Regions from separate parts of the Escherichia sp. MAL-1 genome, predicted to be linked through region 4. Evidence: predicted binding sites of a transcription regulator. Region 4 holds the regulator's gene; each other region holds the start of a gene.
What was found. Region 4 encodes CRP, which controls carbon source genes, mostly activating them, when cyclic AMP is high. Its sites were predicted from a motif close to ATGTGANNNNNNTCACAT; they were not measured.
Positions count from the first base shown of each region.

Region 1: the regulator CRP is predicted to act here: its motif matches at 2,221-2,238, upstream of msrB (peptide-methionine (R)-S-oxide reductase MsrB).
Region 2: the regulator CRP is predicted to act here: its motif matches at 2,387-2,404, upstream of rhaS (HTH-type transcriptional activator RhaS).
Region 3: the regulator CRP is predicted to act here: its motif matches at 3,453-3,470, upstream of ydfZ (putative selenium delivery protein YdfZ).

Region 1 covers NZ_CM129609.1:2,141,773-2,149,041, reverse strand. The annotation lists gene ACU8XX_RS10465 (zinc-binding dehydrogenase) at 1-1,006, opposite strand, end outside; gene ACU8XX_RS10460 (YeaC family protein) at 1,376-1,648, opposite strand; gene msrB (peptide-methionine (R)-S-oxide reductase MsrB) at 1,690-2,103, opposite strand; gene gapA (glyceraldehyde-3-phosphate dehydrogenase) at 2,445-3,440, shown strand; gene ACU8XX_RS10445 (D-hexose-6-phosphate mutarotase) at 3,524-4,408, shown strand; gene yeaE (methylglyoxal reductase YeaE) at 4,456-5,310, opposite strand; gene mipA (scaffolding protein MipA) at 5,400-6,146, opposite strand; gene yeaG (protein kinase YeaG) at 6,582-7,269, shown strand, end outside.
Region 2 covers NZ_CM129609.1:4,730,238-4,737,506, forward strand. The annotation lists gene rhaT (L-rhamnose/proton symporter RhaT) at 1-504, shown strand, start outside; gene rhaR (HTH-type transcriptional activator RhaR) at 501-1,349, opposite strand; gene rhaS (HTH-type transcriptional activator RhaS) at 1,423-2,259, opposite strand; gene rhaB (rhamnulokinase) at 2,547-4,016, shown strand; gene rhaA (L-rhamnose isomerase) at 4,013-5,272, shown strand; gene rhaD (rhamnulose-1-phosphate aldolase) at 5,723-6,547, shown strand; gene rhaM (L-rhamnose mutarotase) at 6,557-6,871, shown strand; gene ACU8XX_RS23585 (PTS fructose transporter subunit IIA) at 7,172-7,269, shown strand, end outside.
Region 3 covers NZ_CM129609.1:2,414,120-2,421,388, reverse strand. The annotation lists gene dcp (peptidyl-dipeptidase Dcp) at 1-1,721, opposite strand, end outside; gene ydfG (bifunctional NADP-dependent 3-hydroxy acid dehydrogenase/3-hydroxypropionate dehydrogenase YdfG) at 1,858-2,604, shown strand; gene rspR (DNA-binding transcriptional regulator rspR) at 2,693-3,379, shown strand; gene ydfZ (putative selenium delivery protein YdfZ) at 3,556-3,759, shown strand; gene ACU8XX_RS12005 (mannitol dehydrogenase family protein) at 3,795-5,255, opposite strand; partial or broken gene ydfJ (MHS family MFS transporter YdfJ) at 5,344-6,627, opposite strand; gene ACU8XX_RS11995 (YnaM/YnfT family protein) at 7,232-7,269, shown strand, end outside.
Region 4 covers NZ_CM129609.1:394,873-402,141, reverse strand. The annotation lists gene ACU8XX_RS01860 (ABC transporter ATP-binding protein) at 1-374, shown strand, start outside; gene ACU8XX_RS01855 (hydrolase) at 374-1,396, shown strand; gene ACU8XX_RS01850 (YheU family protein) at 1,390-1,608, shown strand; gene ACU8XX_RS01845 (phosphoribulokinase) at 1,662-2,531, shown strand; gene ACU8XX_RS01840 (OsmC family protein) at 2,586-2,990, opposite strand; gene crp (cAMP-activated global transcriptional regulator CRP) at 3,292-3,924, shown strand; gene ACU8XX_RS01830 (YccS/YhfK family putative transporter) at 3,975-6,065, shown strand; gene argD (bifunctional acetylornithine/succinyldiaminopimelate transaminase) at 6,132-7,269, opposite strand, start outside.

The DNA.
Region 1 (7,269 bases), 1.7 Mb from region 4:
GCCATTGCGACAGGCCGATACGATGCGTGATCATCGGTTTGACTTTGATAGCGCCGCTGGCTAATAGCCTGATAGCGTTACGCCATGAGGTGGAGTCATAGGCCATATGCCCAATGATGCTTTTATTCCAGGCGGTAATGTCATTAATCGAGAAATCAAGAGGTTTGAAGCCCATTCCAACGCGTACCACTTCCCCATTCGGGCGGAGCATTTCGATGGCTTGTTTCAGTGCGATATTGGCACCGGAGCATTCAATCACCAGTCCCAGATTATCTTTGCCACAAATTTGCTGGCAGCGCGCCACCACATCTTCGGTAGAACCATTTACTACTGCCGTCGCCCCCAGTTCTTTTGCAACCGGGAAGCGGACCGCCACATCTTCTTGCAGACCAACGACGACGATATTTACCGCCCCCATAATCCGCGCCATTTGTACGGAAAACAGCCCGAGTGGGCCAGTGCCGATGACGACAACATCCTGACCAGGAAGGAATTTCGATTGCTGCGCGATGGATTTATAGGCATTACAGATAGGGTCAAGTACGGCTGCGTCCTCATAATCAACACCATCAGGGATTTCCCACAACGCATGACGATGAATTTTGAGAATTTCACCAGGAACCAGACAATATTTGGAAAAACCACCGCCCCAGGTATTGTTATCCAGACCAAGGTTTACCTTTTCTGTACAACACAGAAAATCACCCTGTTCACAGGCCGGACAAACGCCGCAAACGTGACCGCTGTTATCCGACACGACGCGTTGCCCCACTTTCCAGTCTTTGACTTTTTCACCAACCTGCGCAATACAACCTGCGAACTCATGGCCGCGGATAGAGTTAAACTCATCAGAACCGCTATCGACATTGTAGTGCTTCATGTCTGCGCCGCAGATTGCCGCGGCTTTAATTTCAATCACTACGTCTTCCGGGCCACAAATGGGTTGTGGGACATCAATCATCTTGTAGCCGCCAAAGGCCTTGCCAAACCGAGCCAGTGCTTTCATTGCGTCATCCTCTGTGTTTTGTTTTGCTTAGATGGCCATCATACTTACCCACATGATTTTTGAGGTCAACATTAAATCTGTAAAACACAGATAATGATCTGCGTTTTACAACTTAGATCACAATTACGCAGAAAATGGCTCGGTCTGTTACAGGTTGATGGAAGGCGGGACGCAAAAAGAGCAAATTCGAGAGGGATTACCGGCCAAATAGGTCTGAGACTTAAGTTCAGGAGAAGTCATTCAGGCGTGAACGCGACGGCAAGAGATCGGACTGGGACTTAGCCAGGTCGGGGCGAGATAATTGAGACGAGTCGTGGGGTCATTGTTGGCTATCCCCTTCATAGCCGCGGCAAAAAGGGGATAAACCACTTACTTAAACATAGCAATAGGCTTTGCTGAGATACCAAAATCTTCTTTTAACTGCTGTTTGCTCTTCATGACCATCTGACCATTTGTGTCAATTGTCATATGCTGTGCTTCGGTATTATGGCGGGCTTGCCACAGCATCACCAGTTGCAGGCAATTCTCTTTTTGTTCCTCGGTCAACGCAACGCCATCAGGCCATTTCCCCAGTTCAACGGCGGTCGACAAACGCTGGTATACCTCAGGCGTCATGCTGTTGATAATGTCATCAAGATTCATAATTTTTCCGCTCCTGTGGAATAAGTTGCTGAATCGTTTTTTCAACCGTTGATTTCTTCGCCGTTTTCGCCATCAGTGAAGCGTAAAGAAGCAGAGTTAACACAATAACGTTCGCCTGTTGGTTGCGGCCCGTCGGGAAAGACATGCCCCAGATGAGCATCACAGTTACCGCAACGAATTTCTATGCGCTGCATTCCATGTGACAAGTCTTTGATATAACGAATGGATTCTTCACTCACCGGTTCGTAGAAACTGGGCCAGCCACAGCCGGAATCATACTTGGTTTCGGAATGAAATAGCGGGGCATCGCAGATCAAACAGTGATATACGCCGTCACGCTTGTTATGCAGTAAACGACCCGTAAATGGCGGTTCTGTCCCATGATTCTGCGTCACGTAAAACTGCATCTCGGACAAATTTTTTTTCAGTTCTTCTGCCGAAGGTTTATTAGCCATTTGCTCACATCTCACTTTAATCGTGCTCACATTACGTGACTGATTCTAACAAAACATTAACACCAACTGGCAAAATTTTGTCCTAAACTTGATCTCGACGAAATGGCTGCACCTAAATCGTGATGAAAATCACATTTTTATCGTAATTGCCCTTTAAAATTCGGGGCGCCGACCCCATGTGGTCTCAAGCCCAAAGGAAGAGTGAGGCGAGTCAGTCGCGTAATGCTTAGGCACAGGATTGATTTGTCGCAATGATTGACACGATTCCGCTTGACGCTGCGTAAGGTTTTTGTAATTTTACAGGCAACCTTTTATTCACTAACAAATAGCTGGTGGAATATATGACTATCAAAGTAGGTATCAACGGTTTTGGCCGTATCGGTCGCATTGTTTTCCGTGCTGCTCAGAAACGTTCTGACATCGAGATCGTTGCAATCAACGACCTGTTAGACGCTGATTACATGGCATACATGCTGAAATATGACTCCACTCACGGCCGTTTCGACGGTACCGTTGAAGTGAAAGACGGTCATCTGATCGTTAACGGTAAAAAAATCCGTGTTACCGCTGAACGTGATCCGGCTAACCTGAAATGGGACGAAGTTGGTGTTGACGTTGTCGCTGAAGCAACTGGTCTGTTCCTGACTGACGAAACTGCTCGTAAACACATCACCGCTGGTGCGAAGAAAGTGGTTATGACTGGTCCGTCTAAAGACAACACTCCGATGTTCGTTAAAGGCGCTAACTTCGACAAATATGCTGGCCAGGACATCGTTTCCAACGCTTCCTGCACCACCAACTGCCTGGCTCCGCTGGCTAAAGTTATCAACGATAACTTCGGCATCATCGAAGGTCTGATGACCACCGTTCACGCTACTACCGCTACTCAGAAAACCGTTGATGGCCCGTCTCACAAAGACTGGCGCGGCGGCCGCGGCGCTTCCCAGAACATCATCCCGTCCTCTACCGGTGCTGCTAAAGCTGTAGGTAAAGTACTGCCAGAACTGAATGGCAAACTGACTGGTATGGCGTTCCGCGTTCCGACCCCGAACGTATCCGTAGTTGACCTGACCGTTCGTCTGGAAAAAGCTGCAACTTACGAGCAGATCAAAGCTGCCGTTAAAGCTGCTGCTGAAGGCGAAATGAAAGGCGTTCTGGGCTACACCGAAGATGACGTAGTATCTACCGATTTCAACGGCGAAGTTTGCACTTCCGTGTTCGATGCTAAAGCTGGTATCGCTCTGAACGACAACTTCGTGAAACTGGTATCCTGGTACGACAACGAAACCGGTTACTCCAACAAAGTTCTGGACCTGATCGCTCACATCTCCAAATAAGTTGAGATGACACTGTGATCTAAAAAGAGCGACTTCGGTCGCTCTTTTTTTTACCTGATAAAATGAAGTTAAAGGACTGCGTCATGATTAAGAAAATTTTTGCCCTTCCGGTCATCGAACAAATCTCCCCTGTCCTCTCCCGTCGTAAACTGGATGAACTGGACCTCATTGTGGTCGATCATCCCCAGGTAAAAGCCTCTTTTGCATTACAGGGCGCACACCTTCTCTCGTGGAAACCTGCGGGTGAAGAAGAAGTTCTGTGGTTGAGCAACAACACACCGTTCAAAAATGGCGTCGCTATTCGCGGTGGCGTACCGGTTTGCTGGCCGTGGTTTGGTCCGGCGGCACAACAAGGTCTGCCTGCGCACGGTTTTGCCCGCAACCTGCCGTGGACGCTGAAATCACATCATGAAGATGCTGATGGCGTAGCGCTGACTTTTGAATTGACGCAAAGCGAAGAGACGAAAAAATTCTGGCCGCACGACTTTACGCTGTTAGCACATTTCCGCGTGGGTAAAACTTGTGAAATCGATCTTGAATCACATGGCGAATTTGAAACCACCTCTGCCCTGCATACCTACTTTAACGTGGGTGATATCGCTAAGGTAAGCGTCAGTGGGCTGGGCGATCGCTTCATTGATAAAGTGAATGACGCGAAAGAAAATGTACTGACCGATGGTATTCAGACCTTCCCTGACCGTACCGATCGCGTGTATCTGAATCCACAAGATTGCAGCGTGATTAATGATGAAGCGCTGAATCGTATTATCGCCGTAGGCCACCAGCATCATCTGAACGTTGTCGGCTGGAACCCGGGACCGGCGCTTTCAATTAGCATGGGCGATATGCCGGATGATGGCTACAAAACATTTGTTTGTGTAGAAACGGCTTACGCTTCAGAAACGCAAAAAGTGACCAAAGAGAAACCTGCACATCTGGCGCAATCCATTCGCGTTGCGAAACGTTAATTTACGTTAATGTTGTGTGCCGGGTGCGATGCATCCGGCACACAACATCACACCATATCCAGCGCAGTTTTTCCTTTTGGTGCCGGATATGCCTTATCCAGCATAGCTAATTCCGCTGAAGAAAGTTCGACCTCAAGCACAGCCGCATTTTGTTGGACATGGGCAATCGTGGCCGCTTTTGGAATCGCCATCACACCCTGATGACTGATCACCCACGCCAACAATACTTGTGCCGCGCTGATATTGTGAGCATGTGCAATTTCGTTGACTACCGCGTTTTTTAACAGTCCATTGCGCAACCGCCCGGCCTGGGCTAACGGACTGTAAGCCATCACCGGCATCTGCTGTTGCTGGCACCAGGGGAGTAGATCGTACTCAATTCCTCGTGAACCGAGATGGTAAAGCACCTGATTAGTGGCACACTGATTTCCCCCCGGCAGCTGCCAGAGTTCCTGCATATCAGCATAATCAAGGTTAGAAACGCCCCAGCGGCGGATTTTTCCCTGGGCGATCAATTTTTCCATCGCTGCGACAGTCTCTTCAAAAGCGAAACTGCCAGACCAGTGTAATAAGTAAAGATCGAGATAATCAGTATTGAGACGGCGTAAACTGGCTTCGCATGCATTTATCGCTTTTTGCCCGCCAGCATTCCACGGATAGACTTTAGAGACGAGAAAGACCTTCTCTCGCAGACCGGTTAATGCTTCCCCAACCACCTTTTCGGCACCGCCATCGGCATACATTTCGGCGGTATCAATGAGGGTTAAACCGAGTTCAATGCCCGCGCGTAGTGCAGCAACTTCTGTTTTGCGCTGACTGGCATCTTCGCCCATATACCATGTTCCCTGCCCTACGGCTGGCAGTGAGACATCGCCACTAAATTGAATCATTTTTTGTTGCATTGTTTCCTCCCAGGTATTGCACCACCGTAATGCAAAACAGGGCGTGACGCCCTGTTTTTATGCACAAAATGCCCTGGAAAGATGCATTATCAGAATTTGTAGGTGATCCCGGTAGAAATCAGGCCAGTCCAGGATTTATCCACCATCGGGCTGTCAGTAACTTCATCAGACAGACGGGTGTAGCGTGCGGTACCGTAAACACTCCAGTCGCCGAGGAAGTTGTAGCTGGCGCTCAGCTCCAGGTAAGGGCTCCAGCTGTCGTTCGGGTTATAGCCACGCAGACCGCTGCGAGCGGACTCTTTGCGCGATACGCCATAATAGTATTCGTTCTGGTTTTCGCTGTTCCACTGCACACCAATACCCGGAGTCACGGTCAGGCCACCGTTGGTGTAACGATACAACCAGGCCATATCCCAGACGATGCCGTTGCTGTTATCCAGGGTATCGCCAGCCAGGGTGGTACGCAGGTAACCGTACTGGGTAAAGTGAGCATAAGACAGACCAGCCATCATGGTGCTCTTACGGTCATCCAGGTGACGCATTTGGTGATCGCCACTGTCTTTCGCTTTGAAGTAAAGCGGCGACCAGTAAGCGGTAATTGAAAGTTTATCCGTTGCGTCATTCCACAGGTAGTAACCACCACCTAAGCCACGGAACCAGAAGTTATCGCCTTCATAGTTGATTACCGGTACTGGGTAAACATCGGTATCGTAATCTTTATATGGGTGTTCAACGACACCTACGCCTGCGCCCAGGGAAAATTTACCTTCAGCGTGCGCTACGCCTGCAGACGTTGCGATAAGCACTCCAAGTGCCAGAAGTTTGAGTTTGGTCACAATTAATCATTCCTTAAACAAATGTTTAGCGGGCGACAAAGTTTACCCGTCAATACATCGAAACCCAACCTTTTTACGTTTTCATTTTTTAAAGTAACTGTTTAATTTTCCTGACGCGGATGACACCGCGCTTACAGCCAAATGAATTTAGCGTTACTGGCGAGCCTGGTCTTTACATTAATTATGCAAAATTTATGGATGAGTTGTTGATATGCCATTGAAATTAAGAAAGCCGTGCAGGCAAGTTTTCCATTTGCCATCTACGCTTAATTTTGAAGGTGTATCACCGGGCACGTTGTTCTCATCGTCGATAAAATGGCATGAGAGTTGCTGTGTTTTAGCAAGAGACGTCGTTCAGTTTACCTCTTCCGGGAGCCTCTACTATTCATATGAACGGCTCTTAACCTGTGCTAAAAAACGAAAGGACGGCATACCATGAATATATTCGATCACTATCGCCAGCGATATGAAGCTGCCAAGGACGAAGAGTTCACACTGCAGGAGTTTCTTACCACTTGTCGGCAAGATCGCAGTGCTTATGCCAACGCGGCTGAGCGGCTATTGATGGCTATCGGTGAGCCTGTCATGGTCGATACAGCCCAGGAACCCAGACTTTCTCGACTCTTTTCTAACCGGGTCATTGCACGTTATCCGGCGTTTGAAGAGTTTTACGGCATGGAAGACGCGATTGAACAGATTGTCTCTTATCTGAAACACGCGGCTCAGGGGCTGGAAGAGAAGAAACAAATCCTGTATCTGCTGGGGCCTGTGGGTGGGGGTAAATCATCGCTTGCTGAGCGACTGAAATCATTAATGCAGCTCGTACCGATTTATGTATTGAGCGCGAACGGTGAGCGTAGCCCGGTCAACGATCATCCGTTCTGTCTTTTCAATCCGCAGGAAGATGCGCGGATTCTGGAAAAAGAGTATGGCATTCCTCGCCGTTATCTCGGCACCATCATGTCGCCGTGGGCGGCAAAACGCCTGCATGAATTTGGTGGCGATATCACTAAGTTCCGGGTAGTGAAGGTCTGGCCGTCAATTCTGCAACAAATTGCTATCGCCAAAACGGAACCCGGCGATGAGAACAACCAGGACATCTCCGCGCTGGTTGGGAAAGTCG
Region 2 (7,269 bases), 600 kb from region 4:
GCGGTGATGTGCGGCATTTTCTCTGCCGGGATGTCCTTTGCGATGAACGCCGCAAAACCGATGCATGAAGCCGCTGCCGCACTTGGCGTCGATCCACTGTATGTCGCTCTGCCAAGCTATGTTGTCATCATGGGCGGCGGCGCGATCATTAACCTCGGTTTCTGTTTTATTCGTCTGGCAAAAGTGAAGGATTTGTCGCTAAAAGCCGACTTCTCGCTGGCAAAATCGCTGATCATTCACAATGTGTTACTCTCGACACTGGGCGGGTTGATGTGGTATCTGCAATTCTTTTTCTATGCCTGGGGCCACGCCCGCATTCCGGCGCAGTATGACTACATCAGTTGGATGCTGCATATGAGTTTCTATGTATTGTGCGGCGGTATCGTCGGGCTGGTGCTGAAAGAGTGGAACAATGCAGGACGCCGTCCGGTAACGGTGTTGAGCCTCGGTTGTGTGGTGATTATTGTCGCCGCTAACATCGTCGGCATCGGCATGGCGAATTAATCTTTCTGCGAATTGAGATGACGCCACTGGCTGGGCGTCATCCCGGTTTCCCGGGTAAACACCACCGAAAAATAGTTACTATCTTCAAAGCCACATTCGGTCGAAATATCACTGATTAACAGGCGGCTATGCTGGAGAAGATATTGCGCATGACACACTCTGACCTGTCGCAGATATTGATTGATGGTCATTCCAGTCTGCTGGCGAAATTGCTGACGCAAAACGCGCTCACTGCACGATGCCTCATCACAAAATTTATCCAGCGCAAAGGGACTTTTCAGGCTGGCCGCCAGCCGGGTAATCAGCTTATCCAGCAACGTTTCGCTGGATGTTGGCGGCAACGAATCACTGGTGTAACGATGGCGATTCAGCAACATCACCAACTGCCCGAACAGCAACTCTGCCATTTCGTTAGCAAACGGCACATGCTGACTACTTTCATGCTCAAGCTGACCGATAACCTGCCGCGCCTGTGCCATCCCCATGCTACCTAAGCGCCAGTGTGGTTGCCCTGCGCTGGCGCTAAATCCCGGAATCGCCCCCTGCCAGTCAAGATTCAGCTTCAGCCGCTCCGGGCAATAAATAATATTCTGCAAAACCAGATCGTTAACGGAAGCGTAGGAGTGTTTATCGTCAGCATGAATGTAAAAGAGATCGCCACGGGTAATGCGATAAGGGCGATCGTTGAGTACATGCAGACCATTACCGCGCCAGACAATCACCAGCTCACAAAAATCATGTGTATGTTCAGCAAAGACATCTTGCGGATAACGGTCAGCCACAGCGACTGCCTGCTGGTCGCTGGCAAAAAAATCATCTTTGAGAAGTTTTAACTGATGCGCCACCGTGGCTACCTCGGCCAGAGAACGAAGTTGATTATTCGCAATATGGCGTACAAATACGTTGAGAAGATTCGCGTTATTGCAGAAAACCATCCCGTCCCTGACGAATATCACGCGGTGACCAGTTAAACTCTCGGCGAAAAAGCGTCGAAAAGTGGTTGCTGTCGCTGAATCCACAGCGATAGGCGATATCAGTAACGCTGGCCTCGCTGTGGCGTAGTAGATGTCGGGCTTTCATCAGTCGCAGGCGGTTCAGGTAACGCTGAGGCGTCAGTCCCGTTTGCTGCTTAAGCTGCCGATGTAGCGTACGCAGCGAAAGAGAAAATTGCTCCGCCACGGCATCCCAATTCACCTCATCGGCAAAATGGTCCTCCAGCCAGGCCAGAAGCAAGTTGAGACGTGATGCGCTGTTTTCCAGGTTCTCCTGCAAACTGCTTTTACGCAGCAAGAGCAGTAATTGCATAAACAAGATCTCGCGACTGGCGGTCGAGGGTAAATCATTTTCCCCTTCCTGCTGTTCCATCTGTGCAACCAGCTGTCGCACCTGCTGCAATACGCTGTGGTTAACGCGCCAGTGGGAAGGATACTGCCCATCCAGCTCTTGTGGCAGCAACTGATTCAGCCCGGCGAGAAACTGAAATCGATCCGGCGAGCGATACAGCACATTAGTCAGACACAGATTATCGGTATGTTCATACAGATGCCGATCATGGTCGCGCACAAAACAGACCGTGCCACCGGTGATGGTATAGGGCTGCCCATTAAACACATGAATACCCGTGCCATGTTCGACAATCACAATTTCATGAAAATCATGATGATGTTCAGGAAAATCCGCCTGCGGGAGCCGGGGTTCTATCGCCACGGACGCGTTACCAGACGGAAAAAAATCCACACTATGTAATACGGTCATACTGGCCTCCTGATGTCGTCAACACGGCGAAATAGTAATCACGAGGTCAGGTTCTTACCTTAAATTTTCGACGGAAAACCACGTAAAAAACGTCGATTTTTCAAGATACAGCGTGAATTTTCAGGAAATGCGGTGAGCATCACATCACCACAATTCAGCAAATTGTGAACATCATCACGTTCATCTTTCCCTGGTTGCCAATGGCCCATTTTCCTGTCAGTAACGAGAAGGTCGCGAATTCAGGCGCTTTTTAGACTGGTCGTAATGAAATTCAGCAGGATCACATTATGACCTTTCGCAATTGTGTCGCCGTCGATCTCGGCGCATCCAGTGGGCGCGTGATGCTGGCGCGTTACGAGCGTGAATGCCGCAGCCTGACGCTGCGCGAAATCCATCGTTTTAACAATGGGCTGCATAGTCAGAACGGCTATGTCACCTGGGATGTGGATAGCCTGGAAAGTGCCATTCGCCTTGGATTAAACAAGGTGTGCGAGGAAGGGATTCGTATCGATAGCATTGGGATTGATACCTGGGGCGTGGACTTTGTGCTGCTCGACCAACAGGGTCAGCGTGTGGGCCTGCCCGTTGCTTATCGCGATAGCCGCACCAATGGCCTAATGGCGCAGGCACAACAACAACTCGGCAAACGCGATATTTATCAACGTAGCGGCATCCAGTTTCTGCCCTTCAATACGCTTTATCAGTTGCGTGCGCTGACGGAGCAACAACCTGAACTTATTCCACACATTGCTCACGCTCTGCTGATGCCGGATTACTTCAGTTATCGCCTGACCGGCAAGATGAACTGGGAATATACCAACGCCACGACCACGCAACTGGTCAATATCAATAGCGACGACTGGGACGAGTCGCTACTGGCGTGGAGCGGGGCCAACAAAGCCTGGTTTGGTCGCCCGACGCATCCGGGTAATGTCATAGGTCACTGGATTTGCCCGCAGGGTAATGAGATTCCGGTGGTCGCCGTTGCCAGCCATGATACCGCCAGCGCGGTTATCGCCTCGCCGTTAAACGGTTCCCGCGCCGCTTATCTCTCCTCTGGCACCTGGTCATTGATGGGTTTTGAAAGCAAAACGCCATTTACCAATGACACGGCGCTGGCCACCAACATCACCAATGAAGGCGGGGCGGAAGGTCGCTATCGGGTGCTGAAAAATATTATGGGCTTATGGCTGCTTCAGCGAGTGCTTCAGGAGCGGCAAATCAACGATCTCCCGGCGCTTATCGCCGCGACACAGGCACTTCCGGCCTGCCGCTTCATCATCAATCCCAATGACGATCGCTTTATTAATCCTGACGAGATGTGCAGCGAAATTCAGGTTGCGTGTCGGGAAATGGCGCAACCGATCCCGGAAAGTGATGCTGAACTGGCGCGCTGCATTTTCGACAGTCTGGCGCTGCTGTATGCCGATGTGTTGCATGAGCTGGCGCAGCTGCGTGGTGAAGATTTCTCGCAACTGCATATTGTCGGCGGCGGCTGCCAGAACACGCTGCTCAACCAGCTGTGTGCCGATGCCTGCGGTATTCGGGTGATCGCCGGGCCTGTTGAAGCCTCGACGCTCGGCAATATCGGCATCCAGTTAATGACGCTGGATGAACTCAACAATGTGGATGATTTCCGTCAGGTCGTCAGCACCACCGCGAATCTGACCACCTTTACCCCTAATCCTGACAGTGAAATTGCCCACTATGTGGCGCAGCTTCACTCTACACGACAGACAAAGGAGCTTTGCGCATGACCACTCAACTGGAACAGGCCTGGGAGCTGGCGAAACAGCGTTTCGCAGCGGTGGGGATTGATGTCGAGGAGGCGCTGCGCCAACTTGATCGTTTACCCGTTTCAATGCACTGCTGGCAGGGCGATGATGTTTCCGGTTTTGAAAACCCGGAAGGCTCGCTGACCGGAGGGATTCAGGCCACAGGCAATTATCCGGGCAAAGCGCGTAATGCCAGTGAGCTACGTGCCGATCTGGAACAGGCTATGCGGCTGATTCCGGGGCCGAAACGGCTTAATTTACATGCCATCTATCTGGAATCAGACACGCCAGTCTCGCGCGACCAGATCAAACCAGAGCACTTCAAAAACTGGGTTGAATGGGCGAAAGCCAATCAGCTCGGTCTGGATTTTAACCCCTCCTGTTTTTCGCATCCGCTAAGCGCCGATGGCTTTACGCTTTCCCATGCCGACGACAGCATTCGCCAGTTCTGGATTGATCACTGCAAAGCCAGCCGTCGCGTTTCGGCCTATTTTGGCGAGCAACTCGGCACACCATCGGTGATGAACATCTGGATCCCGGATGGTATGAAAGATATCACCGTTGACCGTCTCGCCCCGCGTCAGCGTCTGCTGGCAGCACTGGATGAGGTGATCAGCGAGAAGCTAAACCCTGCGCACCATATCGACGCCGTTGAGAGCAAATTGTTTGGCATTGGCGCAGAGAGCTACACGGTTGGCTCCAATGAGTTTTACATGGGGTATGCCTCCAGCCGCCAGACTGCGCTGTGCCTGGACGCCGGGCACTTCCACCCGACTGAAGTGATTTCCGACAAGATTTCCGCCGCCATGCTGTATGTGCCGCAGTTGCTGCTGCACGTCAGCCGTCCGGTTCGCTGGGACAGCGATCACGTAGTGCTGCTGGATGATGAAACCCAGGCAATTGCCAGTGAGATTGTGCGTCACGATCTGTTTGACCGGGTGCATATCGGCCTTGACTTCTTCGATGCCTCTATCAACCGCATTGCCGCGTGGGTCATTGGTACACGCAATATGAAAAAAGCCCTGCTGCGTGCGTTGCTGGAACCTACCGCTGAGCTGCGCAAGCTGGAAGCGGCGGGCGATTACACTGCGCGTCTGGCACTGCTGGAAGAGCAGAAATCGTTGCCGTGGCAGGCGGTCTGGGAAATGTATTGCCAACGTCACGATACGCCAGCAGGTAGCGAATGGCTGGAGAGCGTGCGGGCTTATGAGAAAGAAATTTTGAGTCGCCGCGGGTAAACACTGCCGGATGCGGCGCGAGCGCCTTATCCGGCCTACGGGTCGGCAACAGTTGTAGGCCTGATAAGACGCGACAGCGTCGCATCAGGCATTGATTGCCGGATGCGGCACAAGTGCCTTATCCGGCCTACAGGTCGGCAATAGTTGTAGGCCTGATAAGACGCGACAGCGTCGCATCAGGCATTGATTGCCGGATGCGGCACAAGTGCCTTATCCGGCCTACAGGTCGGCAACAGTTGTAGGCCTGATAAGACGCGACAGCGTCGCATCAGGCATTGATTGCCGGATGCGGCACAAGTGCCTTATCAGGCCTACAGGTCGGCAATAGTTGTAGGCCTGATAAGACGCGACAGCGTCGCATCAGGCATTGATTGCCGGATGCGGCGCGAGCGCCTTATCCGGCCTACGGGTCGTGCATCCGACAACACCGAATTTACAGGAACACAGAACATGCAAAACATTACTCAGTCCTGGTTTGTCCAGGGAATGATCAAAGCCACCACCGACGCCTGGCTGAAAGGCTGGGATGAGCGCAACGGCGGCAACCTGACGCTACGCCTGGATGACGCCGATATCGCACCATATCACGACAATTTCCACCAACAACCGCGCTATATCCCGCTCAGCCAGCCCATGCCTTTACTGGCAAATACACCGTTTATTGTCACCGGCTCGGGCAAATTCTTCCGTAACGTCCAGCTTGATCCTGCGGCTAACTTAGGCATCGTAAAAGTCGACAGCGACGGCGCGGGCTACCACATTCTTTGGGGGTTAACCAACGAAGCCGTCCCCACTTCCGAACTTCCGGCTCACTTCCTTTCCCACTGCGAGCGCATTAAAGCCACCAACGGCAAAGATCGGGTGATCATGCACTGCCACGCCACCAACCTGATCGCCCTCACCTATGTACTTGAAAACGACACCGCGGTCTTCACTCGCCAACTGTGGGAAGGCAGCACCGAGTGTCTGGTGGTATTCCCGGATGGCGTTGGCATTTTGCCGTGGATGGTGCCCGGCACGGACGAAATCGGCCAGGCGACCGCACAAGAGATGCAAAAACATTCGCTGGTGTTGTGGCCCTTCCACGGCGTCTTCGGCAGCGGACCGACGCTGGATGAAACCTTCGGTTTAATCGACACCGCAGAAAAATCAGCACAAGTATTAGTGAAGGTTTATTCGATGGGCGGCATGAAACAGACCATCAGCCGTGAAGAGTTGATAGCGCTCGGCAAGCGTTTCGGCGTTACGCCACTCGCCAGTGCGCTGGCGCTGTAAGGAGCAAACATGATCCGCAAAGCCTTTGTCATGCAGGTAAACCCCGACGCCCACGAAGAGTATCAGCGTCGGCATAATCCCATCTGGCCAGAACTGGAAGCAGTGCTGAAATCTCACGGTGCGCATAACTACGCCATCTATCTCGACAAAGCGCGTAATCTGCTGTTTGCCATGGTAGAGATTGAATCTGAAGAACGCTGGAATGCGGTTGCCAGCACTGATGTTTGCCAACGTTGGTGGAAATATATGACCGATGTTATGCCCGCTAACCCGGATAACAGCCCGGTGAGTAGCGAGCTGCAAGAAGTGTTTTACCTGCCGTAATTGCCCAATGTGCCAGAGATGCCTCCGGCACAATATTTTAAATTTCGATTTGAAAAATTAAACATATTACATCTCCCGGTAAGTTATATTTCCCTGATACATTGTGAGTAAATCACAAAAATAATGAATAACCCATTAATGATTCATGTGGTTTATTTAAATAACCATTATGTGCATTACTCCGCAAATCTGACCTTTCACTCTGTCTCAAATTGTCATTGTTTACCGACATATCGCCTCTCATCACTTAATCGCTCCACCATTACAATTGATTAAAATATATTTTATGGAGTCCGATTAATGGCAGCTCTTACTGCAAGCTGTATTGACCTGAATATTCAGGGCAATGGCGCTTATTCCGTTCTGAAGCAGTTGGCGACAATAGCGTTACAAAACGG
Region 3 (7,269 bases), 2.0 Mb from region 4:
TCGACATCCTGCATTGCTTCGTTTTCTTCCAGGCAATGCCAGCGCATATCGAGAAGTGCGGCGCTAAGCAGTTCGCTCATCTCATACCCTTTGTTGAACAGGCTGGCATTACGCATTTTCTGTTGCAGTTCGTCAGGCATTGCTGCCCCGCTCTGATAATGCCGGGCGTAGCGAGCGAATACCTGCGGATGCGTTGCCCAGTGTTCGTTGATTTGCGACGGAAATTCGACAAAATCACGCGGCGTGTTGGTGCCGGAAAGCGTGGCATAACGCTGGCGGGCAAAAAGGCCGTGCAGCGTATGACCAAATTCATGGAATAAGGTTATTACATCATCCCAGAGTAACAACGCAGGCTCACCGGCAGCGGGTTTCTGATAATTGCAGACGTTATAAATTACCGGATGCGTTTCATTAAGCGTTGATTGCTCAACAAAATTGCCCATCCATGCACCGCCGCTTTTTGAATCACGGGCGAAGAAATCACCGTAAAATAACGCCAGTCCCACGCCATTATGATCAAAAATTTCCCACACACGAACGTCAGGATGGTAGACAGGAATATCAAAACGTTCGACAAACTTAATACCGAAGAGCTGATTCGCGGTCCAGAATACACCTTCATTCAACACCGTGTTTAATTCAAAATATGGCTTGAGCTGCGCCTCATCAAGATCAAATTTCTCCCGCCGTACCTGTTCGGCATAAAATGCCCAGTCCCACGGCTGCGCGCTAAACCCGCCCTGCTGCTTATCAATAACCGCCTGTATGGAGGCTAATTCATCGCTCGCACGTTGACGCGCCGCTGGAACAATTTCCCGCATAAAGTTAAGTGCTGCTTCAGGTGTTTTTGCCATCTGATCGGCGATTTTCCATGCGGCATAATGAGGAAAACCAAGCAGTTTCGCCTGCTGTGCGCGAATCTCTACCAGACGTTGAATGATAGCGCGGGTATCATTGGCATCATTTTTTTCCGCTCGCGTCCAGCCCGCAATAAACAGTTTTTCACGCGTCGCACGATCGCGCATCTCGGCAAGCGCCGGTTGTTGGGTGGTATTCAGCAGCGGAATCAGCCATTTGTTATCCAGACCTTTCTCGCGAGCCGCCTCTGCCGCCAGCGCAATCTCTTGCTCACTCATTCCTGCCAGCTGCGCGATATCGTTCACAACCAGACCGCCGGATTTATTTGCTGCCAGTAATCGCTGGTTAAACTGACTGGTCAGTGTCGCAGCTTCTGTATTCAGTACTTTTAATTTTGCTTTATCAGCTTGCGCAAGTTTGGCTCCGGCAAGGACAAAACGTTGATGAATCACCTCCACCAGGCGGATGGATTCACTATCAAGCCCCAGGGATTCACGGCGCTGCCAGACAGCATCTACCCGCGCGAATAATTCACCGTTCAGATAGATATCATTAGCCAGTTCCGCCAGTTCAGCGGAAAACTGTTCATCAAGACGCTGTAATTCATCATTGGTATGCGCCGCAGTCATCGCAAAAAAGACGCTGGTAACGCGGGTAAGTAATTCTCCGCTTTGTTCCAGTGCCAGAATAGTATTGTTGAAATCAGGCGTTTGCGGGTTAAGCGCGATGGCAGCAATTTCTGCCCGCTTTTGCTGCATTCCCTCATCGAATGCCGGGCGATAGTGATGATTGGCAATTTGATCAAAATGAGGAGCCAGATACGGCAGTGTGCTTTGCACAAGGAAAGGATTCATTGTTGTCATTTTCTTCTCCTGAACGCGAGGTGTTCCATAGCGTAGGCTTACTGATAACGGAGTGCAATCTTGCAATCCAGTATTACCCGCTCTTAAGCATCCCGTGCTATGTTATTGACACACAAAAGCGTTGAGGAACAGTGAGATGATCGTTTTAGTAACTGGAGCAACGGCAGGTTTTGGTGAATGCATTACTCGTCGTTTTATTCAACAAGGGCATAAAGTTATCGCCACTGGCCGTCGTCAGGAACGGTTGCAGGAGTTAAAAGACGAACTGGGAGATAATCTGTATATCGCCCAACTGGACGTTCGCAACCGCGCCGCTATTGAAGAGATGCTGGCATCGCTCCCTGCCGAGTGGAGCAATATTGATATCCTGGTAAATAATGCCGGCCTGGCGTTGGGCATGGAGCCTGCGCATAAAGCCAGCGTTGAAGACTGGGAAACGATGATTGATACCAACAATAAAGGCCTGGTATATATGACGCGCGCCGTCTTACCGGGTATGGTTGAACGTAATCATGGTCATATTATTAACATTGGCTCAACGGCAGGTAGCTGGCCGTATGCCGGTGGTAACGTTTACGGTGCGACGAAAGCGTTTGTTCGTCAGTTTAGCCTGAATCTGCGTACGGATCTGCATGGTACGGCGGTGCGCGTCACCGACATCGAGCCGGGTCTGGTGGGTGGCACCGAGTTTTCCAATGTCCGCTTTAAAGGCGATGACGGTAAAGTGGAAAAAACCTATCAAAATACCGTTGCATTGACGCCAGAAGATGTCAGCGAAGCCGTCTGGTGGGTGTCAACGCTGCCTGCTCACGTCAATATCAATACCCTGGAAATGATGCCGGTTACCCAAAGCTATGCCGGACTGAATGTCCACCGTCAGTAATTTTTATACCCGGCGTAACTGCCGGGTTATTGCTTGTCACAAAAAAGTGGTAGACTCATGCAGTTAACTCACTCACAAGCAAGAACGAATGACCGTCGAAACGCAACTTAATCCCACACAGCCTGTCAATCAGCAGATTTATCGTATTCTTCGTCGCGACATTGTCCATTGCCTGATTGCACCAGGCACACCGTTGTCGGAAAAAGAAGTTTCTGTTCGTTTCAATGTGTCACGCCAGCCGGTTCGTGAAGCCTTTATTAAACTGGCGGAAAACGGCCTGATTCAAATTCGTCCGCAGCGTGGCAGCTACGTCAACAAAATTTCCATGGCCCAGGTGCGCAACGGCAGTTTTATCCGTCAGGCCATTGAGTGCGCGGTGGCGCGTCGGGCGGCGAGCATGATTACCGAAAGCCAGTGCTACCAACTGGAACAAAATCTTCACCAGCAACGCATTGCCATTGAGCGCAAGCAACTGGATGATTTTTTTGAACTTGATGACAACTTCCATCAACTCCTGACGCAGATTGCCGACTGTCAACTGGCGTGGGATACCATTGAGAACCTGAAAGCGACCGTTGATCGCGTGCGCTATATGAGTTTCGACCACGTTTCTCCACCAGAAATGCTGTTACGCCAGCATCTTGATATTTTCTCTGCCCTGCAAAAACGTGATGGCGATGCGGTAGAACGTGCAATGACGCAACATTTGCAGGAAATCAGCGAATCCGTGCGCCAGATCCGCCAGGAAAATAGCGACTGGTTTAGCGAAGAGTAATTCATTTCCTCTCATCCCATCCGGGGTGAGAGTCTTTTCCCCCGCCTTATGGCTCATGCATGCATCAAAAAAGATGTGAGCTTGATCAAAAACAAAAAATATTTCACTCGACAGGAGTATTTATATTGCGCCCGTTACGTGGGCTTCGACTGTAAATCAGAAAGGAGAAAACACCTATGACGACCTACGATCGTAACCGTAACGCAATCACCACTGGCAGCCGTGTTATGGTTAGCGGCACCGGTCACACTGGCAAGATCCTGTCGATTGATACTGAAGGTCTGACCGCTGAGCAAATCCGCCGCGGAAAAACCGTAGTTGTTGAAGGTTGTGAAGAGAAACTGGCACCACTGGACCTGATTCGTCTCGGCATGAACTAAGCGTGTGAATGCCGCCGATGGCGGCATTGCTTTTTTTACTTCACGGAATATTTTGCCACGGTCGCTTTCGCGCCATGCGCTAATAAAGACAAGTACGCTTCCGTCACTTTTGCAGTAAACAAGCTATTGGCTGGCAAATCATCACCAAAGATCGCCTTAATCGCCAGCAATGACTGGACGCGCGCTTTCCCTTCGGCACTACTTTGTACAGCCTTCTGAATAACAGGTAACAGTGGGTCACTGATTTCTATCGGATTTTCCTGTTCATCAACACCACCGACATAACGCATCCAACCCGCGACGCCCAGCGCCAGCAGATCGAACTTGCTGTCATGCGTCAGATGCCAGCGAACAGAATCCAACATCCGCTGTGGCAATTTCTGGCTGCCATCCATCGCAATCTGCCAGGTTCGATGACGTAACGCCGGGTTGCTATAGCGTGCAATTAATCGGTTAGCGTAATCCTGCAAATCAACGCCCTGCACTTTCAGCGTCGGCGCTTGTTCCTGCAACATCAAGCCATACGCCGCATGACGATAATGTTCATCTTCCATACAGTCATTAATGTGCTGATATCCGGCAAGATAACCCAAATACGCCAGGAATGAATGACTGCCGTTGAGCATGCGCAACTTCATCTCTTCATAAGGCAGTACATCGCTAACCAGTTCTGCTCCCGCTTTTTCCCATTCCGGACGTCCGGCAACAAAATTATCTTCTATTACCCACTGGCGGAAAGGTTCACAGGCAACGCCAGCAGGATCGCGCACACCGGTAAGTTGTTCGATTTTCGCCAGCGTATCCTCTGTCACTGCGGGCACAATACGGTCCACCATTGTTGATGGGAAAGTCACGTTATCTTCGATCCATTGTGCCAGTTTTACATCAACGGCTTGCGCGTAGGAAGTGACAACGTCACGCATAACATGACCGTTTTCTGGCATGTTGTCACATGACATGACGGTAAATGCGGGAAGTCCTGCCGCTTTACGGCGAGCCAGCGCCTCAACAATCACCCCTGTTGCTGTTTTCGGCTGGTGGGGATTTTGCACGTCGGCAGCGACCATCGGGTGATCGAGCATTAACTGTCCGGTCGCCGGAGAGTGGAAATACCCTTTTTCGGTGATTGTCAGAGAGACAATCGCGATTTGCGGTTCACACATCGCAGCCAACACGGTTTCTAAGCCATCCATCTGTACGTGCAAGGCTTTTTTAACGACGCCAACGACGCGAGCCGTCCACGCATCGGCCGACATTTCCGCAACGGTATAAAGATTATCTTGCTGCTGTAAATCGGCAATTTGCTGTTCGCCGCCGATTAAGTTGACCTCATAATATCCCCAGTCACTGAAATGTTCTGTAGCAAGAATATCGGCATACACGCCCTGATGCGCACGGTGAAATGCACCAAAGCCTAAATGAACAATTCTTGGGGCCAGGTTATTACGATCATAAACAGGGAGTGTCGCTTTTGCTGATAACAAATTATTTCCCATAACAATTCCTTAAATATAAATATGGCAAGCTACATGTTTTGTTATATGAATAAAAATCCCCTCTCCGGTAAGAGAAGGGATTGAGGATTTACAGACTTCTGGAAGGTTGCGCAGCTCTTACAACACGCGGTTGATCTTCCGCGGCGTCTTCCAGCGCACTTAAATCACGGTCTTTCACTTCTGGCATTTTCAGCGCAGAGATTAAACCAATCACTGAATATGCCATGATCATAATGGCGATCGGATACCAGGATTCCGTCATGGTGCAGAAAATACCCGCCAGGATAGGACCAAAACCGGAAGCGATAAGACCACCAATTTCTTTAGAAATAGCCATCCGGGTAAAGCGGTTTTTACAGCCGAACATTTCTGCCATGGTAATATTTTCCAGAGCAAATAATCCCAGCACCGCACAGTTATGAATCACAATCAGTGCAACCATAATGGTGCTCGGGGCATAGCTTTTATCTACGATGATAGAAAGCATTGGCCATGCCAGCACAATCGCGGAGGTATTCATAATAATATACGGGATCCGGCGACCAATTTTATCGGATAACCAACCAAGGAACGGAATGGTCATAAAGCCGAGAATCGAACTGATCATCAATGCATCTGTTGGAATTGCTTTGTTAAACAATAACGTCTGCACTAAATAGCCCGCAAGGAAAGTCTGAATTAAACCTGAGTTACCCGCCTGACCAAAACGCAGCCCTGTTGCCAGCCAGAAGGATTTGCTCTGGAACATGCTACCAGCAGGTGCAGGTTTTGCTGTCGGTTGGTTGCTGTCGTTAACCTTCTCAAAAACCGGGCTTTCTTTCAGATTCATACGCAACCAGATAGCAAAGACCATCACGACAACGCTCGCCAGGAACGGTATACGCCATCCCCACGCCAGCAGTTCCTCTTTACTGAGAATGAAGAACATAAAGGCCCAGATTGCCGTTGCGCTTAAAGTTCCGCAGTTAGTTCCCATAGCCACAAATGAGGAGATAATTCCGCGCTTACCTTTTGGCGCATATTCCGCCAGCATCGTACCGGCACCGGAAATTTCCGCACCTGCACCCAATCCCTGAATAATACGCAGCGTCACCAGCAAGATGGGGGCAAAAACACCAATCTGTGCATAGGTCGGTAACACACCAATTAAGGTGGTACAGATCCCCATCATGGTGATGGTAATAAAGAGCACTTTTTTACGCCCTATTCTGTCGCCCATTTTGCCGAAAATAAATGCTCCGACAATACGCGCCACATGACCTGCACCGTAGGTTCCCATTGCCAGAATTAACGCCATTGCCGTTGATGATTCAGGAAAAAATATTTCATGAAACACTAACGCTGCGCCGAGCGAATATAACTGGAAATCCATAATTCACAGGTGTTTTTTCCCATCCTGTGGTTTCCTTGGCGTTTTCTAGGTTTTTTCAGATAGTTGCATTTTTTAAAAAGCATCCTAAGTTCGATCTCAGTGTCTATCTGGGGCCTATTTCTGTCCCATATATGCCCCAAAAAAAACTCCCCAACAGATAAGTAGTTTTTTCATGGATTTATGCGTAAAATCAAGAACGGCTGGAAATCATTCAATACTCACACTATCGAAAAATTTACCAGCCAACCGCAGCACGTTCTTGCATAAGGCGTGTCTGCGGTTTTTCAACTATTCAGATACATCACTCCCATCACATTCATTCCTCCGCATCAAAGGCATATAGGCTATATCACCTTGATATTTTTATTTTTCAGATAAAAACTGTTATCTATGTATACTTTTAAACCCAATCCGTGTAGAGTCTCTGCATAAGATAGTTTGCAGTTGCCGCTTCAGCTTGCGCCATAAACCGCCTGATTTTTGCTGCCACCTGTTAGCATTCCTGTATACCTGAAACGACAATGTTTATCTACGAACTTTAAGAACACCCAAGATAAAAATTGTCAACTATATCATATATAACACATTACTAATTCGAGGCTATATGAACAGCATACTGATAATCACATCTCTCCTTATCAT
Region 4 (7,269 bases):
ATTATCAACAGTGGTTGAGCGACGTACAAAAGCAGGAAAACCAGACCGACGAAGCGCCAAAAGAGAATGCGAACAGCGCCCAGGCACGTAAAGATCAGAAGCGTCGGGAAGCTGAGCTGCGTGCGCAAACCCAGCCACTGCGTAAAGAGATTGCCCGTCTGGAAAAAGAGATGGAGAAGCTGAACGCGCAACTGGCGCAGGCGGAAGAGAAACTCGGCGACAGCGAACTGTATGACCAGAGCCGTAAAGCGGAGTTGACCGCCTGCCTGCAACAGCAAGCCAGCGCCAAATCCGGCCTGGAAGAGTGCGAAATGGCATGGCTGGAAGCCCAGGAGCAGCTTGAGCAGATGCTGCTGGAAGGCCAAAGCAACTGATGGCGCAGATAACGACGACCGATGCCAATGAATTCAGCAGCAGTGCTGAATTCATCCCCATGCGCGGCTTTAGCAATTGTCATCTGCAAACCATGCTGCCGCGTCTGTTTCGTCGTCAGGTGAAATTCACCCCGTACTGGCAGCGGCTGGAGTTGCCCGACGGCGATTTTGTCGATCTTGCGTGGAGTGAAAACCCTGCACAGGCGCAACATAAACCTCGTCTGGTGGTGTTTCACGGGCTGGAAGGCAGTCTCAACAGCCCTTACGCCCACGGTCTGGTTGAGGCGGCGCAAAAGCGCGGCTGGCTGGGCGTGGTGATGCATTTTCGCGGATGCAGCGGTGAACCAAACCGTATGCACCGCATTTACCATTCGGGCGAAACCGAAGACGCCAGTTGGTTTTTACGCTGGCTGCAACGCGAATTTGGTCATGCGCCAACGGCTGCCGTCGGCTATTCGCTCGGCGGTAATATGCTGGCCTGTTTGCTGGCAAAGGAAGGCAATGATCTCCCGGTTGATGCGGCGGTGATTGTCTCTGCGCCGTTTATGCTGGAAGCCTGTAGCTATCATATGGAAAAGGGCTTTTCCCGCGTTTATCAGCGTTACTTGCTGAACCTGTTAAAAGCCAATGCCGCGCGCAAGCTGGCAGCCTACCCCGGAACGCTGCCGATTAATCTCGCGCAGTTAAAATCGGTACGTCGCATCCGTGAATTTGACGATCTCATCACCGCCAGAATTCACGGCTACGCCGACGCTATCGACTATTATCGTCAGTGTAGCGCCATGCCGATGCTGAACCGGATCGCCAAACCGACGCTGATTATTCACGCCAAAGACGATCCGTTTATGGATCATCAGGTGATCCCGAAACCGGAAAGTCTCCCCCCGCAGGTGGAGTATCAACTGACTGAACATGGCGGTCATGTTGGCTTTATTGGCGGTACATTACTTCATCCGCAAATGTGGCTGGAGTCACGCATTCCTGACTGGTTAACAACGTATCTGGAGGCGAAATCATGTTGATTCCGTGGCAAGACCTCTCCCCCGAAACGCTGGAAAATTTAATTGAAAGCTTTGTGTTACGTGAAGGCACCGATTATGGTGAACATGAGCGTACACTTGAACAGAAAGTCGCCGACGTCAAACGCCAGCTACAGTGCGGAGAAGCGGTGCTGGTATGGTCGGAGCTGCACGAAACGGTCAATATTATGCCGCGCAGTCAGTTTCGCGAATAACCTGCAACCGTCGGCGGACGAGATAATAATGATAGCTAAGTCATGGAGTTACTATGTCTGCCAAACATCCGGTCATTGCGGTAACAGGATCCAGCGGCGCGGGGACCACCACCACCAGCCTCGCGTTTCGTAAAATATTCGCGCAGTTAAATCTGCATGCAGCTGAGGTGGAAGGCGACAGTTTTCACCGTTACACCCGCCCGGAAATGGACATGGCGATCCGCAAAGCGCGCGACGCCGGGCGGCATATCAGCTACTTCGGCCCCGAGGCTAACGACTTCGGCCTGCTGGAACAAACCTTCATTGAATACGGTCAGAGCGGCAAAGGGAAATCTCGCAAATATCTGCATACCTACGATGAAGCCGTACCGTGGAATCAGGTACCGGGGACATTCACCCCCTGGCAACCTTTACCGGAACCCACTGATGTACTGTTTTATGAAGGTTTACACGGCGGCGTAGTCACGCCACAGCATAACGTTGCGCAGCATGTGGACTTACTGGTCGGCGTGGTGCCTATCGTTAACCTTGAGTGGATTCAAAAACTGATCCGCGACACCAGCGAGCGCGGGCACTCACGAGAAGCAGTGATGGACTCAGTAGTGCGTTCAATGGAAGACTATATCAACTACATCACACCGCAGTTTTCCCGCACCCATCTTAACTTCCAGCGCGTTCCCACCGTCGACACTTCAAACCCGTTCGCGGCAAAAGGTATCCCGTCGCTCGATGAAAGCTTTGTGGTGATCCATTTTCGTAATCTGGAAGGGATCGATTTCCCCTGGCTGCTGGCGATGTTGCAAGGCTCATTCATTTCCCACATCAATACGTTAGTGGTACCGGGCGGCAAAATGGGTCTGGCAATGGAATTAATTATGCTGCCGCTGGTGCAACGATTGATGGAAGGAAAGAAAATCGAGTAACTCTGCTATTACGCCGGATAAAATACTATCCGGCTTCACAACGGGATAGTTAAGTCACGCGGCAACCACTTCATACGAGTGAGTAATATTCACCGCTTTTTCCAGCATCAACGCCACTGAACAATATTTCTCGGCAGAGAGATCAACCGCACGCGCAACCGCTGCGTCTTTCAGGTCGCGACCGGTGACGATAAAATGCAGATTAATGTGCGTAAACAGGCGTGGTGCCTCTTCGCGGCGTTCAGAGGTCAATTTTACTTCACAATCGACCACATCCTGACGCCCTTTTTGCAGGATCGAAACCACATCGATGGCACTGCAACCACCCGCCGCCATCAACACCATTTCCATCGGACTTGGTGCTTTATCGCCTGAGTTGCCGTCCATTAAAATCTGATGACCAGAGGCGGATTCGCCCAGAAAAGTTAACCCTTCGACCCACTTCACTCGCGCTTGCATTTTTGCTACTCCACTGCGTCAATTTTCCTGACAGAGTACGCGTACTAACCAAATCGCGCAACGGAAGGCGACCTGGGTCATGCTGAAGCGAGACACCAGGAGACACAAAGCGAAAGCTATGCTAAAACAGTCAGGATGCTACAGTAATACATTGATGTACTGCATGTATGCAAAGGACGTCACATTACCGTGCAGTACAGTTGATAGCCCCTTCCCAGGTAGCGGGAAGCATATTTCGGCAATCCAGAGACAGCGGCGTTATCTGGCTCTGGAGAAAGCTTATAACAGAGGATAACCGCGCATGGTGCTTGGCAAACCGCAAACAGACCCGACTCTCGAATGGTTCTTGTCTCATTGCCACATTCATAAGTACCCATCCAAGAGCACGCTTATTCACCAGGGTGAAAAAGCGGAAACGCTGTACTACATCGTTAAAGGCTCTGTGGCAGTGCTGATCAAAGACGAAGAGGGTAAAGAAATGATCCTCTCCTATCTGAATCAGGGTGATTTTATTGGCGAACTGGGCCTGTTTGAAGAGGGCCAGGAACGTAGCGCATGGGTACGTGCGAAAACCGCCTGTGAAGTGGCTGAAATTTCGTACAAAAAATTTCGCCAATTGATTCAGGTAAACCCGGACATTCTGATGCGTTTGTCTGCACAGATGGCGCGTCGTCTGCAAGTCACTTCAGAGAAAGTGGGCAACCTGGCGTTCCTCGACGTGACGGGCCGCATTGCACAGACTCTGCTGAATCTGGCAAAACAACCAGACGCTATGACTCACCCGGACGGTATGCAAATCAAAATTACCCGTCAGGAAATTGGTCAGATTGTCGGCTGTTCTCGTGAAACCGTGGGACGCATTCTGAAGATGCTGGAAGATCAGAACCTGATCTCCGCACACGGTAAAACCATCGTCGTTTACGGCACTCGTTAATCCCGTCGGAGTGGCGCGTTACCTGGTAGCGCGCCATTTTGTTTCCCCCGATGTGGCGCAGACTGATTTATCACCCCGATATCAACTATGCACTTCGACAAACGCTGGTGCTATGTTTGCCCGTGGCCGTTGGGTTAATGCTTGGCGAATTACGATTCGGTCTGCTCTTCTCCCTCGTTCCTGCCTGTTGCAATATTGCGGGCCTTGATACGCCTCATAAACGTTTTTTCAAACGCTTAATCATTGGTGCGTCGCTGTTTGCCACCTGTAGCTTGCTGACACAGCTACTACTGGCAAAAGATGTCCCCCTGCCCTTTTTGCTGACCGGATTAACGCTGGTACTTGGCGTCACTGCTGAGCTGGGGCCATTGCACGCAAAATTGCTTCCCGCATCGCTGCTCGCCGCCATTTTTACCCTCAGTCTGGCGGGATACATGCCGGTCTGGGAACCATTGCTCATCTATGCGTTGGGCACTCTCTGGTACGGATTGTTTAACTGGTTTTGGTTCTGGATCTGGCGCGAACAACCGCTGCGCGAGTCACTAAGTCTGCTGTACCGTGAACTGGCAGATTATTGTGAAGCCAAATACAGCCTGCTTACCCAGCACACCGACCCTGAAAAAGCGCTGCCGCCGCTGCTGGTGCGCCAGCAAAAAGCGGTCGATTTAATTACCCAGTGCTATCAGCAAATGCATATGCTTTCCGCGCAAAACAATACCGATTACAAGCGGATGCTGCGTATTTTCCAGGAGGCGCTGGATTTGCAGGAACATATTTCGGTCAGTTTGCATCAGCCGGAAGAGGTGCAAAAACTGGTCGAGCGTAGCCATGCGGAAGAAGTTATCCGCTGGAATGCGCAAACCGTCGCCGCTCGCCTGCGCGTGCTGGCTGATGACATTCTTTACCATCGCCTGCCAACGCGTTTTACGATGGAAAAGCAAATTGGCGCACTGGAAAAAATCGCCCGCCAGCATCCGGATAATCCGGTTGGGCAATTCTGCTACTGGCATTTCAGCCGCATCGCCCGCGTGCTGCGCACCCAAAAACCGCTCTATGCCCGTGACTTACTGGCCGATAAACAGCGGCGAATGCCATTACTTCCGGCGCTGAAAAGTTATCTGTCACTAAAGTCTCCGGCGCTACGCAATGCCGGACGACTCAGTGTGATGTTAAGCGTTGCCAGCCTGATGGGCACCGCGCTGCATCTGCCGAAGTCGTACTGGATCCTGATGACGGTATTGCTGGTGACACAAAATGGCTATGGCGCAACCCGTCTGAGGATTGTGAATCGCTCCGTGGGAACCGTGGTCGGGTTAATCATTGCGGGCGTGGCGCTGCACTTTAAAATTCCCGAAGGTTACACCCTGACGTTGATGCTGATTACCACCCTCGCCAGCTACCTGATATTGCGCAAAAACTACGGCTGGGCGACGGTCGGTTTTACTATTACCGCAGTGTATACCCTGCAACTATTGTGGTTGAACGGCGAGCAATACATCCTTCCGCGTCTTATCGATACCATTATTGGTTGTTTAATTGCTTTCGGCGGTACTGTCTGGCTGTGGCCGCAGTGGCAGAGCGGGTTATTGCGTAAAAACGCCCATGATGCTTTAGAAGCCTATCAGGAAGCGATTCGCTTGATTCTTAGCGAGGATCCGCAACCTACGCCACTGGCCTGGCAGCGAATGCGGGTAAATCAGGCACATAACACTCTGTATAACTCATTGAATCAGGCGATGCAGGAACCGGCGTTTAACAGCCATTATCTGGCAGATATGAAACTGTGGGTAACGCACAGCCAGTTTATTGTTGAGCATATTAATGCCATGACCACGCTGGCGCGGGAACACCGGGCATTGCCACCTGAACTGGCACAAGAGTATTTACAGTCTTGTGAAATCGCCATTCAGCGTTGTCAGCAGCGACTGGAGTATGACGAACCGGGTAGTTCTGGCGATGCCAATATCATGGATGCGCCGGAGATGCAGCCGCACGAAGGCGCGGCAGGTACGCTGGAGCAGCATTTACAGCGGGTTATTGGTCATCTGAACACCATGCACACCATTTCGTCGATGGCATGGCGTCAGCGACCGCATCACGGGATTTGGCTGAGTCGCAAGTTGCGGGATTCGAAGGCGTAATGCAGGCTAAACCATCGGATAAGGCATTCACGCCGCATCCGACATCTTTTGCCTGATGCTTCGTATTTACGCCCCAACCACCTTCGCCACCGCGTGGGCGAAACGTTGCATCCCTTCATCGATATCCGCATCTTCCACCACCAGCGACGGTGCAAAACGCATCACATCCGGTCCGGCATTCAGCACCATTACGCCAGCCTCTGCGCCCGCATACAGGAAATCACGCGCCCGACCTTTGTACTGTGGTTTCAGCTCTGCGCCAATCAACAGCCCCATACCGCGAATATCGCTAAATACATCGTACTGCTGATCGATCTTCTGCAGATGGTCAACAAAACGCTGGCGTTTCGCCTGAATGCCTTCCAGCACTTCAGGGGTATTGATGATATCAAACGCCGCCCCCGCTACTGCACAGGCCAGAGGATTACCGCCGTAGGTGGAACCGTGAGAACCAGGATGAAACGCAGAAGCAATTTCCGCCGTGGTCAGCATGGCGCTAATCGGGAAGCCGCCGCCTAACGCTTTCGCAGAGGTCAGAATATCCGGCGTAACGCCGTAGTGCATGTAAGCAAACAAATCGCCGGTCCGCCCCATCCCGCACTGCACTTCATCAAACACCAATAATGCCTGATGTTGATCGCACAGCTCGCGCAAGCCCTGCAAAAACTCTGGCGTCGCTGCCGTCACACCGCCCTCGCCCTGGATCGGCTCAACCACCACCGCACAGGTGTGATCATCCATCACCGCTTTCACTGCATGGAGATCGTTAAAGGGAACGTGGATGATGTCTGCCGGTTTCGGCCCAAAGCCGTCGGAATATTTTGGCTGCCCACCCACCGAAACGGTAAACAGCGAGCGACCATGAAAAGCGTTATGGAAGGCAATAATTTTGGTTTTGAACGGGCTATGACGCACACAGGCGTAATGGCGTGCCAGTTTAAAGGCGGTTTCGTTAGCTTCCGTGCCGGAGTTCATAAACACCACGCGTTCGGCAAACGTTGCCTCAATCAGTTTACGCCCAAGACGCAGCGCCGGTTCATTGGTGAAAACGTTACTGATATGCCACAGAGTTTCGCCCTGGGTTTTTAACGCGTTCACCAGCGCAGGATGGCAATGGCCCAACGCCGTAACTGCAATGCCACCCGCGAAATCGACATACTCCTTGCCTTGCTGATCCCAGATTCGGCTGCCCTGACCTTTTACC